3 regions of the Lentzea sp. NPDC051208 genome follow, and region 1 is predicted to be linked to each of the others. Evidence: riboswitches for the same ligand, from Rfam matches in the RefSeq annotation. Region 1 holds a riboswitch; each other region holds the start of a gene.

Region 1 (4,573 bases):
GGGTGAACGCGCCGGGTTCCTGAGTTCAGGAACCCGACAGGTTGTACCCAGGATCCCGACAGGATCAGCCGAAGACGCTGCCGCACGTGATGTTGACCTGCGCGCCCGTGATCGTGCGCCCCCAGTCCGAGGCCGCGAACACAGCAGCCCGCCCGACGTCGTCGAGCGTCGCCGCCCGCCCGAGCAGCGTGTCGCCGACGATGTCCTCCTCGATCGGCGCCCGATGTTCCAGCGGAACCGACTCGGGGATGCCGCCGGTCTGCAGGGTCACCACCCGCACGCCGTTCGGGCCGAGCTCGGCCGCGAGCTGACGCCGCATCGACTCCACCGCGTCGAACGCCGCGAGCAGACCGCCGAGCCGCCACTTGCGGTGCGCCGACGGCTCACCGGTGCCGCCGAAGAACAGGATGACGCCGGAGCGCTGCCTGATCATGTGCCGGGCCGCCGCCCTCGACGTGAGGAACTTCGACCGGACCGCCGACACGACGGGGCTGAGGTAGTCCTCGACGCTCATCTCGACCATCGGCGTGCCCTGGACGTCGTTGTCGGTGGTGACGTTGACGGAGATGTCGATCCGCTCGAACGCGGCGGCGTGCCGGTCCACCGCCTGCTCGTCGAGCGCGTCGACCACGGCGTACTCGGCGCCGAGCTCGGCGGCCCTGGCCTTGAGCGTCGCCTCCGTGCGGCCGGCCAGGTGCACACTGGCGCCCGCTTCGGTGAACGCGGCGGCGATCGCGCCGCCCACGCTGCCCGCACCGCCGTAGATGACTGCGGTCTTCCCGTTGAGGTTCATCGGCTCGCCGGTCATGGTGCCGAGGCTAGTGTCCGCGCCGGGAGTTCGCGCGGGGTTCCCCGCGTGCGGTTCGTGGCGGCGTGGCCGGAGGTGGCCTGCAACGGACGGACCGGCCTCAGCGGCGAGCTTTCAGCGCGGCCCACCAGCGCCTAGTTCAGCGCGACGCCCGCCTCGGCCGCGACCGCCTCCGCCACCGCCGTCAGCGCCGGCGAGTCGAGCTTCCACTGCTGCCAGTACAGCGGCACGGAGATGGTGCGGCCCGGCACGAGGTCGACGAGGCCGTCCTGGAGTTGTTGCGGCGGCACCATTCCCCAGCCGAGGCCGGCCACGATCGCCCCCACGTACACCTCGGACGACGGCACGTAGTGGCGGTGGTCAGAGGCGCCACGGCCGCGGGTGAGCGTGCGCACGAAACGGTCCTGCAGGTCGTCGTTGCGGTCGAACACGACGACCGGCGCGTCCGGCAGCCACGACTTCGGCGGGCCGTCCTCGTGGCGCTCCACAAAGGACTGGGTGGCCATCGCCGCATAACGGATCTCGCCCAGCTTGGTCACCGAGCAACCCGCCACCGGCTCACGTGAGGACGTCACCGCCGCCATCACCAGCCCCTGCCGCAGCAACGCCGTCGTGTGGTCCTGGTCCTCGCGGTGCAGGTCGAACGAGATCCGCAGGTCGGGCGGCACCCGTTGCAGGGCGGGCAGGAACCACGTGGCGAGCGAGTCGGCGTTCACCGCGATCGGCACCCGCACGACCGCGTCCTCCCCGAGCGCCGCGTCGAGGTCCTGGTCGAGGGCGAGCAGTTGCCGACCGTAGCGGACGATCACCTCGCCCGACGGCGTCAGCCGCACCGGGCGCGCCCGCACCAGCAGCACGCGGCCCGTTCGTTGCTCCAGGGCCTTGATGCGTTGCGAGACAGCGGAAGGCGTGACGTGCAGCGCTGCGGCGGCCGCGTCGAACGTGCCCGCGTCGACGACCGCGAGCAGCGTGCGCACCAGGTCGAGATCCATCACAGCTGCTAATGGTACTTAACAATCTTTAGCTGGTCTCATCAAGACGGCGTGAATACCGTGGAACCTGTGACTGACCTGCTGCTCGGCTTCGGCACCATGATGACCCTGATCGTCGCGATCGGCGCGCAGAACGCTTTCGTGCTGCGCCAAGGACTTCGGCGGCACGCGGTGGCGAAGGTCGTCGCCGTGTGCGCCCTCTCGGACGCGATTCTGGTCGCGGTGGGCGTCGCCGGGTTCGGCGTGATCGTGAAGAAGTTCCCGCAGGCGATCACGGTCGCGGCGGTCGTGGGCGGGATCTTCCTGCTGGGGTACGGGTTTCTGGCGGCATGCAGGGCGTTCAGGCCTTCGGCGCTGAACGCGGGAACCGAGACGAACAGCCGGCCCGTGCTGACGGCGCTCGCGCTGACGTGGCTCAACCCGCACGTCTACCTCGACACGCTGCTGCTGCTCGGCTCGATCGCGGCCGGACGGTGGCTCTTCGGGGTCGGCGCCGTGACGGCGAGCATCACCTGGTTCGTCGCGCTCGGGTTCGGCGCGCGGCTGCTCAGCCCGTTGTTCGCGAAGCCCCGCGCGTGGCGGGTGCTGGACGGCCTGATCGCCGCCGTGATGATCACTCTCGGGGCGACCCTGATCGCCGGGTCGTGATCATCACCAGCACCGCCGCGACGGCCAGGACACCGCTCGTCACGGGCGCCGACGCGCCGGCGAAAAGGGACGCCGAAGCGAGGCCCGCGCTGACCAGAGCACCGATGACGACCCGAGGCCGCAGATCACCCACGTTCCCGACCCTAGCCCACGACACGCGCATGTTGGGTGGTGATCCAGACACCACCCCCACATGTAGTATCTGCCGCGCCAGTGGTTCACCGACCCGACTCAACCGGGCCGGTGAGGCAAGAGGGAACCCGGTGGGAATCCGGGACTGCCCCGCAGCGGTGAGTGGGAACGAAAGCCGTCAACGAAGCACTGGGTCGCGAGACCTGGGAAGCGACGGCCGGTAGGCGCCAGAGGTACGCCCACGAGTCCGAAGACCTGCCATTGGTGTGCGCGCAAGCCTGCGCGCACGACACGGTGCCCCGAGGGAGGGCGACTGTGTGCACCAGTGGTGTCGACCGCTGGCGCGCGCACGCGTTCCCCCGGGCCGATCTCGGAGGAGAGAGCGTGCCCGACCGCCTTTCAGTGGTCATCAACGAAGCTTGCGCCGGCCTGCCCAACGCGTCCGCCGAGGCGGTTCTGGCCGAGACCAAGCGCACCCTCTACGACGGCATCACCGACGCAGAGCTCGCGCTCGCGCCGATCATGGCCGCCCGCACGATGGTCGAGCACGACCCGGACTACTCCTACGTCAGCGCCCGGCTGCTGCTGGACAAGCTCCGCGCCGATGCCTGCGGAATCCCCTTGTCCCACGCCGAGATGACCGAGCGCTACCCGTCGTACTTCGCGGACTTCGTGCGCCACGGCATCGAGCTCGGCCAGCTCGACCCGCGCCTGGCCGACTTCGACCTGGCCAGGCTCGGCGCCGCACTCGACGCCTCCCGCGACCTGAACTTCCAGTTCCTGGGCATGCAGACGCTCTACGACCGCTACTTCCTGCACCACGACGACCGCCGCTACGAGCTGCCGCAGGCGTTCTTCATGCGCGTCTCGATGGGCCTCGCCCTCGAAGAGGACGACAGGAACGCCCGCGCGATCGAGTTCTACGAGCTGCTGTCGAGCTTCGACTTCATGTGCTCGACGCCGACCCTGTTCAACTCGGGCACCACGCGCCCGCAGCTCTCGTCGTGCTTCCTCACCACTGTGGACGACGACCTCGCCGCCATCTTCCACGGCATCAGCAACAACGCGCTGCTGTCCAAGTTCGCCGGCGGTCTCGGCAACGACTGGACCCCGGTGCGCGGCATCGGCGCGCACATCAAGGGCACCAACGGCAAGTCCCAAGGTGTCGTGCCGTTCCTCAAGGTGGCCAACGACACCGCGGTCGCGGTGAATCAGGGCGGGCGCCGCAAGGGCGCTGTCTGCGCCTACCTGGAGACCTGGCACATCGACGTCGAGGAGTTCCTCGACCTGCGCAAGAACACCGGCGACGAGCGCCGCCGCACGCACGACATGAACACCGCGAACTGGGTGCCGGACGAGTTCATCCGCCGCGTGCGCGCGAACGGGCGGTGGACGCTGTTCTCCCCCGACGAGGTGCCGGACCTGCACGACGCGTTCGGCAGCGAGTTCGCCGAGAAGTACCGCGCGTACGAGGAGATGGCCGACAACGGCGAGATCAAGGTCTTCCGCCGTGTGCAGGCCGTCGACCTGTGGCGGCGCATGCTGACCATGCTGTTCGAGACCGGTCACCCGTGGATCACGTTCAAGGACCCGTGCAACCTGCGTTCGCCGCAGCAGCACAGCGGTGTCGTGCACTCGTCCAATCTGTGCACCGAGATCACCCTGAACACCGCGGCAGACGAGGTCGCGGTCTGCAACCTCGGGTCGGTGAACCTCGCCCGGCACGTGACAGAGAACGGCATCGACCACTCTCGGCTCGAAAAGACCGTGCGCACGGCGGTGCGCATGCTCGACAACGTGATCGACGTGAACTACTACACGATCCCGGAAGCCAGGAACTCCAACCTGAAGCACCGGCCGGTCGGCCTGGGGCTGATGGGTTTCCAGGACGCGCTGTTCACGCTCGGCACGCCGATGGCGTCGCAGGAGGCCGTGGAGTTCGCCGACCGCAGCATGGAGGAGATCAGCTACTACGCGATCTCCGCGAGCGCCG
Region 2 (4,573 bases), on a different contig from region 1:
TCCCAGGAGACGGGATCGGGCCCGAGGTCATCGCTGAGGCCCTGAAGGTCCTCGGTGAGGTCGTTCCGGCGGCCGAGATCACTCGCTACGACCTCGGCGCGGCGCGCTGGCACGCCACGGGAGAGTTGTTGCCCGAGTCGGTGCTGGGGGAGCTTCGCCAGCACGACGCGATCCTGCTCGGCGCGGTGGGCGACCCGTCGGTGCCGAGCGGAATTCTGGAGCGGGGCCTGCTTCTGAGGCTGCGCTTCGAACTCGACCACCACGTGAACCTCCGCCCGGCTCGTCTCTACCCCGGTGTCCGCAGCCCGCTCGCGGACCCGCCGGAGATCGACATGGTGGTGGTGCGCGAGGGCACCGAGGGCCCGTACGCGGGCAACGGCGGCCTGCTCCGCAAGGACACGCCGCACGAGATCGCCACCGAGGTCTCGCTGAACACCTCGTTCGGCGTCGAGCGCGTGGTCAGGGACGCTTTCGCGCGTGCCTCGAACCGGCAGCGCCGGCACCTGACCTTGGTGCACAAGACGAACGTCCTCACGCACGCCGGCTCGTTGTGGTCGCGCGTCGTGGAGGAGGTCTCGTTGCAGCACCCGGACGTCACCGTGGCCTACCAGCACGTGGACGCGGCGACCATTCACATGGTCACCGACCCGGGCCGTTACGACGTGATCGTCACCGACAACCTGTTCGGCGACATCCTGACCGACCTCGCCGCCGCCGTCACGGGTGGCATCGGCCTGGCCGCGTCGGGAAACATGGACGTGACCCGTCGCAACCCGTCGATGTTCGAGCCGGTGCACGGTTCGGCACCGGACATCGCGGGCCAGGGCATCGCCGACCCGACGGCCGCCGTGCTGTCGGTCGCGCTGCTGCTCGACCACCTCGGCGAGCACGAGTCGGCACGCCGGATCGAGGCCTCCGTGGCGTTCGATCTGGCCACGCGTGATCACCAGTCGCCGGGTCAGACCTACGCGATCGGTGACAGGCTCGCGGCTCTCGTGTCGTCGAACGTGCGCACGGGCTGAGTTCTGCCAGACGTTTTGAAGCCCCGGCCGGGATGTTCCGGCCGGGGCTTCGGCGTTTCCGTGCGCTGGTCAGAGCTGGCCGTTGGCCTCACGCCACGCGCGTTCCTTCTGGATCCACTCGTTGTCCTGCGGGAACTCGTCGATGGACGGCACCCGGCGGATCTCGGTCTTGAACCCGGCGCCCGTCATCGGCATGCGCTTGGCCCACTCGACAGCCTCTTCCTTCGAGGAGACGTTGAGCAGGTAGAAGCCGTTGAACAGCTCCTTGGTCTCGCCGTACGGGCCGTCCGTGACGACCGGCGGTTCGGCGGAGTAGTCGACGACGACGCCCTCGGACGCCTCGGAGAGGCCTTCCGCGGCCAGCAGGACACCGGCGCGGATCAGTTCCTCGTTGAACGCGCCGACCGTCTCCAGCATCTTGTCGAAGTCGAAGTCGCCCATGTTCGCGTAGGCCTCGTCGGTGGCACGCATGATCAGCATGTACTTCACGGTGTGTCTCCCTGCTCGTGTTCCGCGTTCTGACATCCCGAGGTCGAACGGGCCCCGCACTGGATCGACATCACACCCGAAGAATTTCCGAACTTTCTGTTTTCGCAGGTAGGGTCGGCTCAGTCGTGCGTGGGGGAAGACCGGTCGAAGTCCGGCGCTGACCCGCAACGGTAGGCCTCCTCGTGAGGACGAGCCCGAACACCCGCACACGGCCGGCCTGTGTCTCCGATTCCGCCGTGGACTGCGGGAAGGACCAAGTGATCTCCAAGATCAGCGTGCTCGTCGGCGTGCTCGCCGTCAGCCTCGTCGCTGGTGTCGCGCTCGGCCCCGTCTCCGTTCCGTTCGGCCTCACGCTCGAACTGCTGTGGGCGGCGCTGACCGGCGGCACGATCCCCGCCGACCTCGCCGGGCAGTACCACATCGTCTGGAACATCCGGCTTCCCCGCGTCCTGCTGGCCGCGGTCGTGGGCGCGGGTCTGAGCACGGTCGGCGTGGCGATCCAGGCGATGGTCCGCAACGCGCTCGCCGACCCGTACGTGCTCGGCATCTCGTCGGGCGCGAGCGTGGGCGCGACGGCCGTGGCGACGCTCGGCGTCCTGTCCGGTCTCGGCGTCTACGCGCTGTCGGTGGGGGCGTTCCTGACCGGTCTCGGCGCCACCGCACTGGTCTACATCACCGCACGCACGAGCCGAGGGCTCACACCGTTGCGGCTGGTGCTGACCGGAACGGCGCTGGCGTACGGGTTCTCCGCCGTGGCGATGCTGCTGGTGTTCCAGGCACCGCGCGGTGAGGCGGCGCGGGCCGCGATGTTCTGGTTGCTCGGCAGCCTCGGCGGCGCGAACTGGCAGTCGCTGCCCGTCGCCGCCGTGGTGACCGCGGCCGGCATCGTCTACCTGTCGACCAAGGCGCGCCAGCTCAACGCGATGGCGATGGGCGATGAGACCGCGACCACGCTCGGCGTGGCGGTGAACCGGTTCCGCACGCACCTGTTCATCGTCACCGCGGCCATGACCGGCGTGCTGGTGGCGGTCAGCGGGGCCGTCGGGTTCGTAGGGCTGATGCTGCCGCACCTGACGCGCATGGTCGTGGGCGCCGATCACCGCAAGGTGCTCGCTCTCGCACCGTTGGCCGGAGCCTCGTTCCTGGTCTGGGTCGACGTGGCCGCGCGGATGCTCGCGGCGCCCGAGGAACTGCCGCTCGGCGTCATCACGGCCGCACTCGGTGTGCCGTGCTTCATCTTTTTAATGCGCCGCAGGTCCTACGTCTTCGGAGGCCGCTGATGCGGGTCGAGCTCACCGGCGTCACCGTCCGGGACATCGTCTCCGGCATCACGCTGCACGCCTCCGGCGAGGTCGTCGGCATCGTCGGCCCCAACGGCAGCGGCAAGTCCACGACGTTGCGCTGCGTGTACCGGTCGTTGAAGCCGGACGCGGGCACCGTCCTGCTCGACGGAGAGAACGTCCACAAGCGACACGGCGTCGCCCGTGACCTCGCCGCGCTCACGCAGGAGTCGCAGGTCGAGTTCGACTTCACGGTCGCCGAGGTCGTGGAGATGGGCCGCCTGCCGCACGACCGCGATCCCGCCCGCGACGCACGGGTCGTGTCCGAAGCGCTGGCAACGGTGAACGTCTCGCATCTCGCCTCACGGAGCTTCCTCAGCCTCTCCGGCGGCGAACGCCAGCGCGTGCTCATCGCCCGCGCGCTCGCCCAGGAACCGCGCGTCCTCGTGCTGGACGAGCCGACGAACCACCTCGACATCCGCCACCAGCTCGACGTTCTGGGTCTCGCACGCGGGCTGGGCGTCACCGTGCTCGCGGTCCTGCACGACCTGAACCTCGCCGCGTCCTACTGCGACCGCCTGTACGTCCTCGACGAGGGCCGGGTGGTCGCGTCCGGCACACCGGCCGAAGTGCTGGTGCCCGAACTGATCGCCAAGGTCTTCCACGTCACCGCACACGTGGTCGCCCACCCCACAACGGGAGTTCCACAGCTCCTGTTCGACCAGGAGGTCACCCCTTGAGAACCGTCGTCTGCGCCGTGCTGCTGCTGGTCTCCGGCTGCGGTGCCACGGTCGCCCAGGACACCTCCGCGTCCGACCCGGTGACGATCACGAACTGCGGGCAGCAGGTCACGTTCGACAAGGTCCCGTCCAGAGTCGTCACGAACGACACCGGCATCACCGAGCTGATGTTCGCGCTGGGGCTGAAGGACCGCATGGCGGGCTACGTCGTGTCCGGCACCGACACCGTCGACGTCCGCACCTCCCCTTGGAAGGCCGACTTCGAGAGCGTGAAGCACCTGTCCGACAAGGTCTCCAAGGAGGTCGTGCAGGGCGCGAACGCGGACCTGGTCTTCGCCGGCTGGAACTACGGGTTCAGCGAGAGCACCGGCTTCACCCCGGACGCGTTGAAGGCGCTGGGGATCGGGACCTACCAGCTCACCGAGGCCTGCCGCAACGGCGTCGGGCAGCAGCGGGGGATCATGCCCGCGTTGGACGCGCTGTACACGGACCTGCGCAACCTCGGGAAGATCTTCCGCGTCGAGGCCGAGGCCGAGGAGCTCGTGAAGACCTACCAGGAGCAGATCGCTGGTGCCGAGCGGTTGATGGCCGGGAAGCCGAGGCCGAAGGTGTTCCTCTACGACAGCGGGCAGGACCAGCCGTTCACGTCCGGCAGAAACGCGGCGCCGCAGGACATCATCTCGAAGGCCGGTGGCGACAACATCTTCGGCGATCTGAACGACAGCTGGACCACGGTCAACTGGGAGACCGTGGTGCAGCGTGATCCCGAGGTCGTGCTCATCGTGGACTACGCGGACGGACAGGCGAACACTCCGGAGCAGAAGCAGGCCTTCCTGGAGGGGTACGCGCCTTTGTCCCACTCGCCCGCGGTCAAGGGGAAGCGGTTCTTCTCTTTGCCGTACGCGGCGTTGGTCGAGTCGCCGCGCAACGCGGCTTCGATCGAGGCGTTCGCGAAGTTCCTGGCCGGAGTCTGAGTCGCTGGGCGGGTGGTCGCGTTCCAGAGGGGCCGGCCACCTGCCGTGCGGGCCACCGCCTCACCGAG
Region 3 (4,573 bases), on a different contig from region 1:
CGAAGACGCGCAACGTGGCCCGGCGCTGGTCGCCGTGCTCTTCCAGGTCCTTGAGCATGTGCGCCCGCACGAAGTTGTGCTCCGCGGGCTCGTCCAGCGCGGCCACCAGCTGCACGGCATCGTCCAACATGGACACGACGTGCGGGAAGGCGTCGCGGAAGAAGCCGGAGATCCGGACCGTGACGTCGACGCGCGGCCGCCCCAGTTCCTCCAGCGAGATCACTTCGAGGCCGGTGACGCGGCGCGACTGGTCGTCCCACACCGGCCGGACGCCGAGCAGCGAGAACACCTCGGCGATGTCGTCGCCGGCGGTGCGCATCGCGGACGTGCCCCAGACCGACAGGCCCACCGACGGCGGCCACTCGCCGTCGTTCTCGGAGCGGTAGCGCTCCAGCAGCGAGTCGGCCATCGCCTGGCCGGTCTCCCACGCCAGGCGCGACGGGATGGCCTTCGGGTCGACCGAGTAGAAGTTGCGGCCGGTCGGCAGCACGTTCACCAGGCCGCGCAACGGAGAACCGGACGGGCCGGCCGGGATGTAGCCACCGTCCAGCGCGTGCAGGACGTTCGTCATCTCGTCCGTGGTGCGCGCGAGCCGGGGCACGACCTCGTCCGCCGCGAACTCCAGGATCTTCCGCACGTCCTCGGACTCGTGCAGACCCGCCGCGGCGGAACGGTCCCAGCCCGCGTCCTCCATCGCCTGGACGAGCACGCGAGCCTGTTCCTCCACGGCGTCGACGTCTTCACGGCCCGTGGTGTTGAGGCCGAGTGCCTCGCGCAGACCGGGCAGCGCGGCGACCTGACCGCCCCACATCTGCCGTGCCTGCAACATCGCCAGCACGAGGTTGACGCGGACCGAACCCGTCGGCGCCTCGCCCAGGACGTGCAGGCCGTCGCGGATCTGGACGTCCTTGACCTCGCACAGCCAGCCGTCGACGTGCAGGATGAACTCGTCGAACTCCGCGTCGTGGGGCCGGTCGTCGAGTCCCAGGTCGTGGTCGAGCTTCGCGGCCTTGATCAGCGTCCAGATCTGCGCGCGGATCGCCGGCACCTTGGCCGGGTCCATCGCGGAGATGTTCCCGTACTCGTCGAGCAACTGCTCCAGGCGCGCGATGTCGCCGTAGCTGTCGGCGCGGGCCATCGGCGGCACGAGGTGGTCGACCAGCGTGGCGTGCGCGCGCCGCTTGGCCTGCGTGCCCTCGCCTGGGTCGTTGACGAGGAACGGGTAGATCAGCGGCAGGTCGCCGAGCGCCGCGTCCGTGCCGCAGGACGCCGACATGCCGACCGTCTTGCCCGGCAACCACTCCAGGTTGCCGTGCTTGCCGACGTGCACGACGGCGTCGGCGCCGAAGTTCGACTCGATCCACCGGTACGCCGCCAGGTAGTGGTGCGACGGCGGCAGGTCGGGGTCGTGGTAGATCGCGATCGGGTTCTCGCCGAACCCGCGCGGCGGCTGGACGATCACCGCGACGTTGCCGGACCGCAGCGCGGCCAGCACGATCTCGCCGTCCTTCGACTTCGAGAAGTCGACGAACAACGAGCCCGGCGCCTCGCCCCAGTGCTCGCGCATCGACTCGCGGAACTCGTCGGGCAGCGTCTCGTGGAACTCGCGGTAGTCGGCCGCGGCGATGCGGATCGGGTTGCTCTCGAACTGCTCCTGCGTCAGCCAGTCGGCGTCCTGGCCACCGGCGGCGATCAGCGCGTGGATCAGCTTGTCGCCGTCGAGCTCCTGCACGCCCGGCAGCTCGTCACCGATGTCGTAACCGTGCTCCTGCATGGCCTTCAGCAGCCGGACGGTCGACGCGGGCGTGTCGAGCCCGACCGCGTTGCCGATGCGGGAGTGCTTCGTCGGGTACGCCGACAGCATCACGACGACCTTGCGGTCCGCGACCGGGATGTGGCGCAGGCGGCCGTGCCGCACCGCGATGCCCGCGACGCGCAGCGCCCGTTCCGGGTCGGCGACGTAGACGGTGAGGCCGTCGGCGTCGATCTCCTTGAAGGAGAACGGGACCGTGATGATCCGGCCGTCGAACTCGGGGATCGCGACCTGGGTCGCGGTGTCCAAAGGAGACAGTCCGTCGTCGTTGGAGTCCCAGGACTCGCGGCTCGACGTGAGGCACAGGCCCTGCAGGATCGGCACGTCGAGCGCGGCCAGCGCACCGACGTCCCACGCTTCGTCGTCACCACCGGCGGACGCCTTGGCGGGGTTCGTGCCGCCGGCCGCGAGCACCGTCACGACCAGCGCGTCGGCCTGGCGCAGCGTGTCGAGCAGCTCGGGTTCGGCGGTGCGCAGCGAGGAGCAGTAGACCGGCAGCGGCCTGCCGCCCTTTGCCTCGATCGCGTCGCACAGGGCGTGCACGAACGCCGTGTTCCCGGCGACGTGGTGCGCGCGGTAGTAGAGCACCGCGACCGTCGGGCCTTCCTCCGGCCGCGTCTCCCGTTCCAGCACACCCCACGAGGGGGTGGCGGCAGGGGCCTCGAAGCCGTGGCCGGTCAGCAGCACGGTGTCGGACAGGAACTTGTGCAGCTCGGTGAGGTTCGCCGGACCACCGTGCGCGAGGTAGAGGTGCGCCTCGGCACACACACCGCCGGGCACCGTGGACAGCTCCATCAGCGCCGCGTCGGGCTGCTGCTCACCGCCGAGCACCACGACGGGCAGCCCGCCCGCCAGCAGCCAGTCGAGGCCTTCCTCCCACATCCGGCGGCCGCCGAGGATGCGCACGAGGACGAGGTCGACGTCGTCGACCAGCGCGGGCAGGTCGTCGACGGTGAGCCGGGCGGGGTTGCCGAGCCGGTACTCGGCTCCGCTCGCACGCGCCGACAGCAGGTCGGTGTCGGAGGTCGACAGCAGCAGGATCACGCAGGCTCCATCCCTCGTGGGGTCCTCGCCCCAAAGTGCGGGTGACTGGCGAAGCGGAGTTCCTGACTCCCAGCGGTGTTCGCTGGTCACAGTGGCGGGACCGCGCCGGATTCACACCGGCTTCCTCCTGCGCTTCGTCGTTCGGGCTCACCCTAACCGGCGGGTTACAGTCCGACCTATGCGTAGTCACCCGGACGCCTGCCCCGGCGCCGTCGAGCTGCACGCCGCGGCCGACGGCGGGCTGGCGCGCATCCGGGTGCCCGGAGGCACTCTTTCCGCTGCTCAGTGGGATGCCGTCCGTCTTGCAGCCGCCGAACTCGGCACCGGCTCGATCGAGCTGACCTCGCGGGCGAACCTCCAGATCAGGGGGCTCGCGGACGGGGTGGAGCTGGGCGAGCGGATGCGTGCGGCGGGCCTGCTGCCCTCCTGGTCGCACGAGCGCATCCGCAACATCATCGCGGCGCCCCTGGACGACAACCAGGCCCTGGTCGACGCGCTGGACGCGGCCCTGTGCGCGGACCCCGAGCTGGCCTCGCTACCAGGGCGTTTCCTGGTCACGGTCGGCGCTTCGGTGAGCGGACTGGGTGGCGACCTCGGCCTCGTCGGAGACGTGCTCCTGCTCGCCGGTACCGATACAGGTATCCGCGTGTCCGACCCGGTCGACGCCGTCGTGACCGCCGCCCGCCTGTTCCAGTCGATGCGCGGACCCGCCTGGCGCCTGTCCGAAGTGGACGGCGGTGTGCGAAAGATCACCGCACACTTCGGCGCCACCGACGCCCCTCGCTTCACGCCGGTTGTGACTCCTGTCGCACCTTCACCGTTGACCCCGGGAGTTCCGCTGGGCCGGCTCGACGCCCGGCAGCTCCCCGGCGTCCCCCTCCGCCTGACCCCGTGGCGCAGCCTGGTCGTGCCCGCCGGCACCGACGTCACCGGGCTGATCACCGACCCCGCCTCCCCCTGGCACGGCGTCAGCGCCTGCACCGGCCGTCCCGGCTGCGCGAAGTCGCTCTCCGACGTGCGGGCCGATGTGCACGCTTGGGTCGATGCGCCCGCACAGACGCATGCGCCCGCACAGGCCGATGCGTCGCACCACACACACGCGCCAGGCCGGGTACCCCCGATTTCAATTCTAGGGAGCAGGTCCGACAGGCCCGGCGCGGTGCATTGGTCCGGCTGTGCCCGCCGGTGCGGTCGTCCCGCCGGCGATGTGATCGAGTTCGTCGCGACCGGCGACGGCTACGAGGAGATCAGGTGACGCAGTACATCAAGGACGGGGCGGAGATCTACCGCCAGTCCTTCGCCACCATTCGCGCGGAGTCGGACCTCACCAGGTTCCCCGGCGACGTCGCGCAAGTCGTCGTCCGCATGATCCACGCGTGCGGCATGACCGACCTGCCGGACGACGTCGCGTTCTCCCCGAACGTCGTGCGCGACGCCCGCGCCGCGTTGCGGGCGGGCGCGCCGATCCTGTGCGACGCCAACATGGTCGCGTCCGGCGTGACCCGCCGCCGCCTGCCCGCGGACAACGAAGTCCTGTGCTACCTGCAGGATCCGCGCACGCCGGAGCTGGCGAAGACCATCGGCAACACGCGCAGCGCCGCGGCCCTGGAGCTGCTCGCGGACCGGTTCGACGGCGCGGTGATCGCGATCGGCAACGCCCCCACCGCGTTGTTCCACCTCCTCGACCTGATCGCCGCCGGTGCACCGCGACCCGCC

The links. A riboswitch is a leader RNA that binds a small molecule or an ion and turns the genes downstream of it on or off. The one in region 1 is predicted to bind cobalamin.
Region 2: it holds a riboswitch for cobalamin, as region 1 does, so the genes downstream of both, AB0M48_RS33605 (iron ABC transporter permease) here and AB0M48_RS41900 (ribonucleoside-diphosphate reductase subunit alpha) in region 1, are expected to answer to the same signal.
Region 3: it holds a riboswitch for cobalamin, as region 1 does, so the genes downstream of both, cobN (cobaltochelatase subunit CobN) here and AB0M48_RS41900 (ribonucleoside-diphosphate reductase subunit alpha) in region 1, are expected to answer to the same signal.

What each region holds. Positions count from the first base shown of each region.
Region 1 covers NZ_JBFBAW010000029.1:65,183-69,755, reverse strand. The annotation lists gene AB0M48_RS41915 (SDR family oxidoreductase) at 65-793, opposite strand; gene AB0M48_RS41910 (LysR family transcriptional regulator ArgP) at 943-1,800, opposite strand; gene AB0M48_RS41905 (LysE family transporter) at 1,900-2,448, shown strand; cobalamin riboswitch at 2,646-2,858, shown strand; gene AB0M48_RS41900 (ribonucleoside-diphosphate reductase subunit alpha) at 2,965-4,573, shown strand, end outside.
Region 2 covers NZ_JBFBAW010000016.1:154,858-159,430, reverse strand. The annotation lists gene AB0M48_RS33615 (3-isopropylmalate dehydrogenase) at 1-1,022, shown strand, start outside; gene AB0M48_RS33610 (YciI family protein) at 1,092-1,511, opposite strand; cobalamin riboswitch at 1,593-1,736, shown strand; gene AB0M48_RS33605 (iron ABC transporter permease) at 1,769-2,791, shown strand; gene AB0M48_RS33600 (ABC transporter ATP-binding protein) at 2,791-3,531, shown strand; gene AB0M48_RS33595 (ABC transporter substrate-binding protein) at 3,528-4,505, shown strand.
Region 3 covers NZ_JBFBAW010000002.1:404,376-408,948, forward strand. The annotation lists gene cobN (cobaltochelatase subunit CobN) at 1-2,857, opposite strand, end outside; cobalamin riboswitch at 2,892-3,027, opposite strand; gene AB0M48_RS06260 (hypothetical protein) at 3,036-4,112, shown strand; gene AB0M48_RS06265 (precorrin-8X methylmutase) at 4,109-4,573, shown strand, end outside.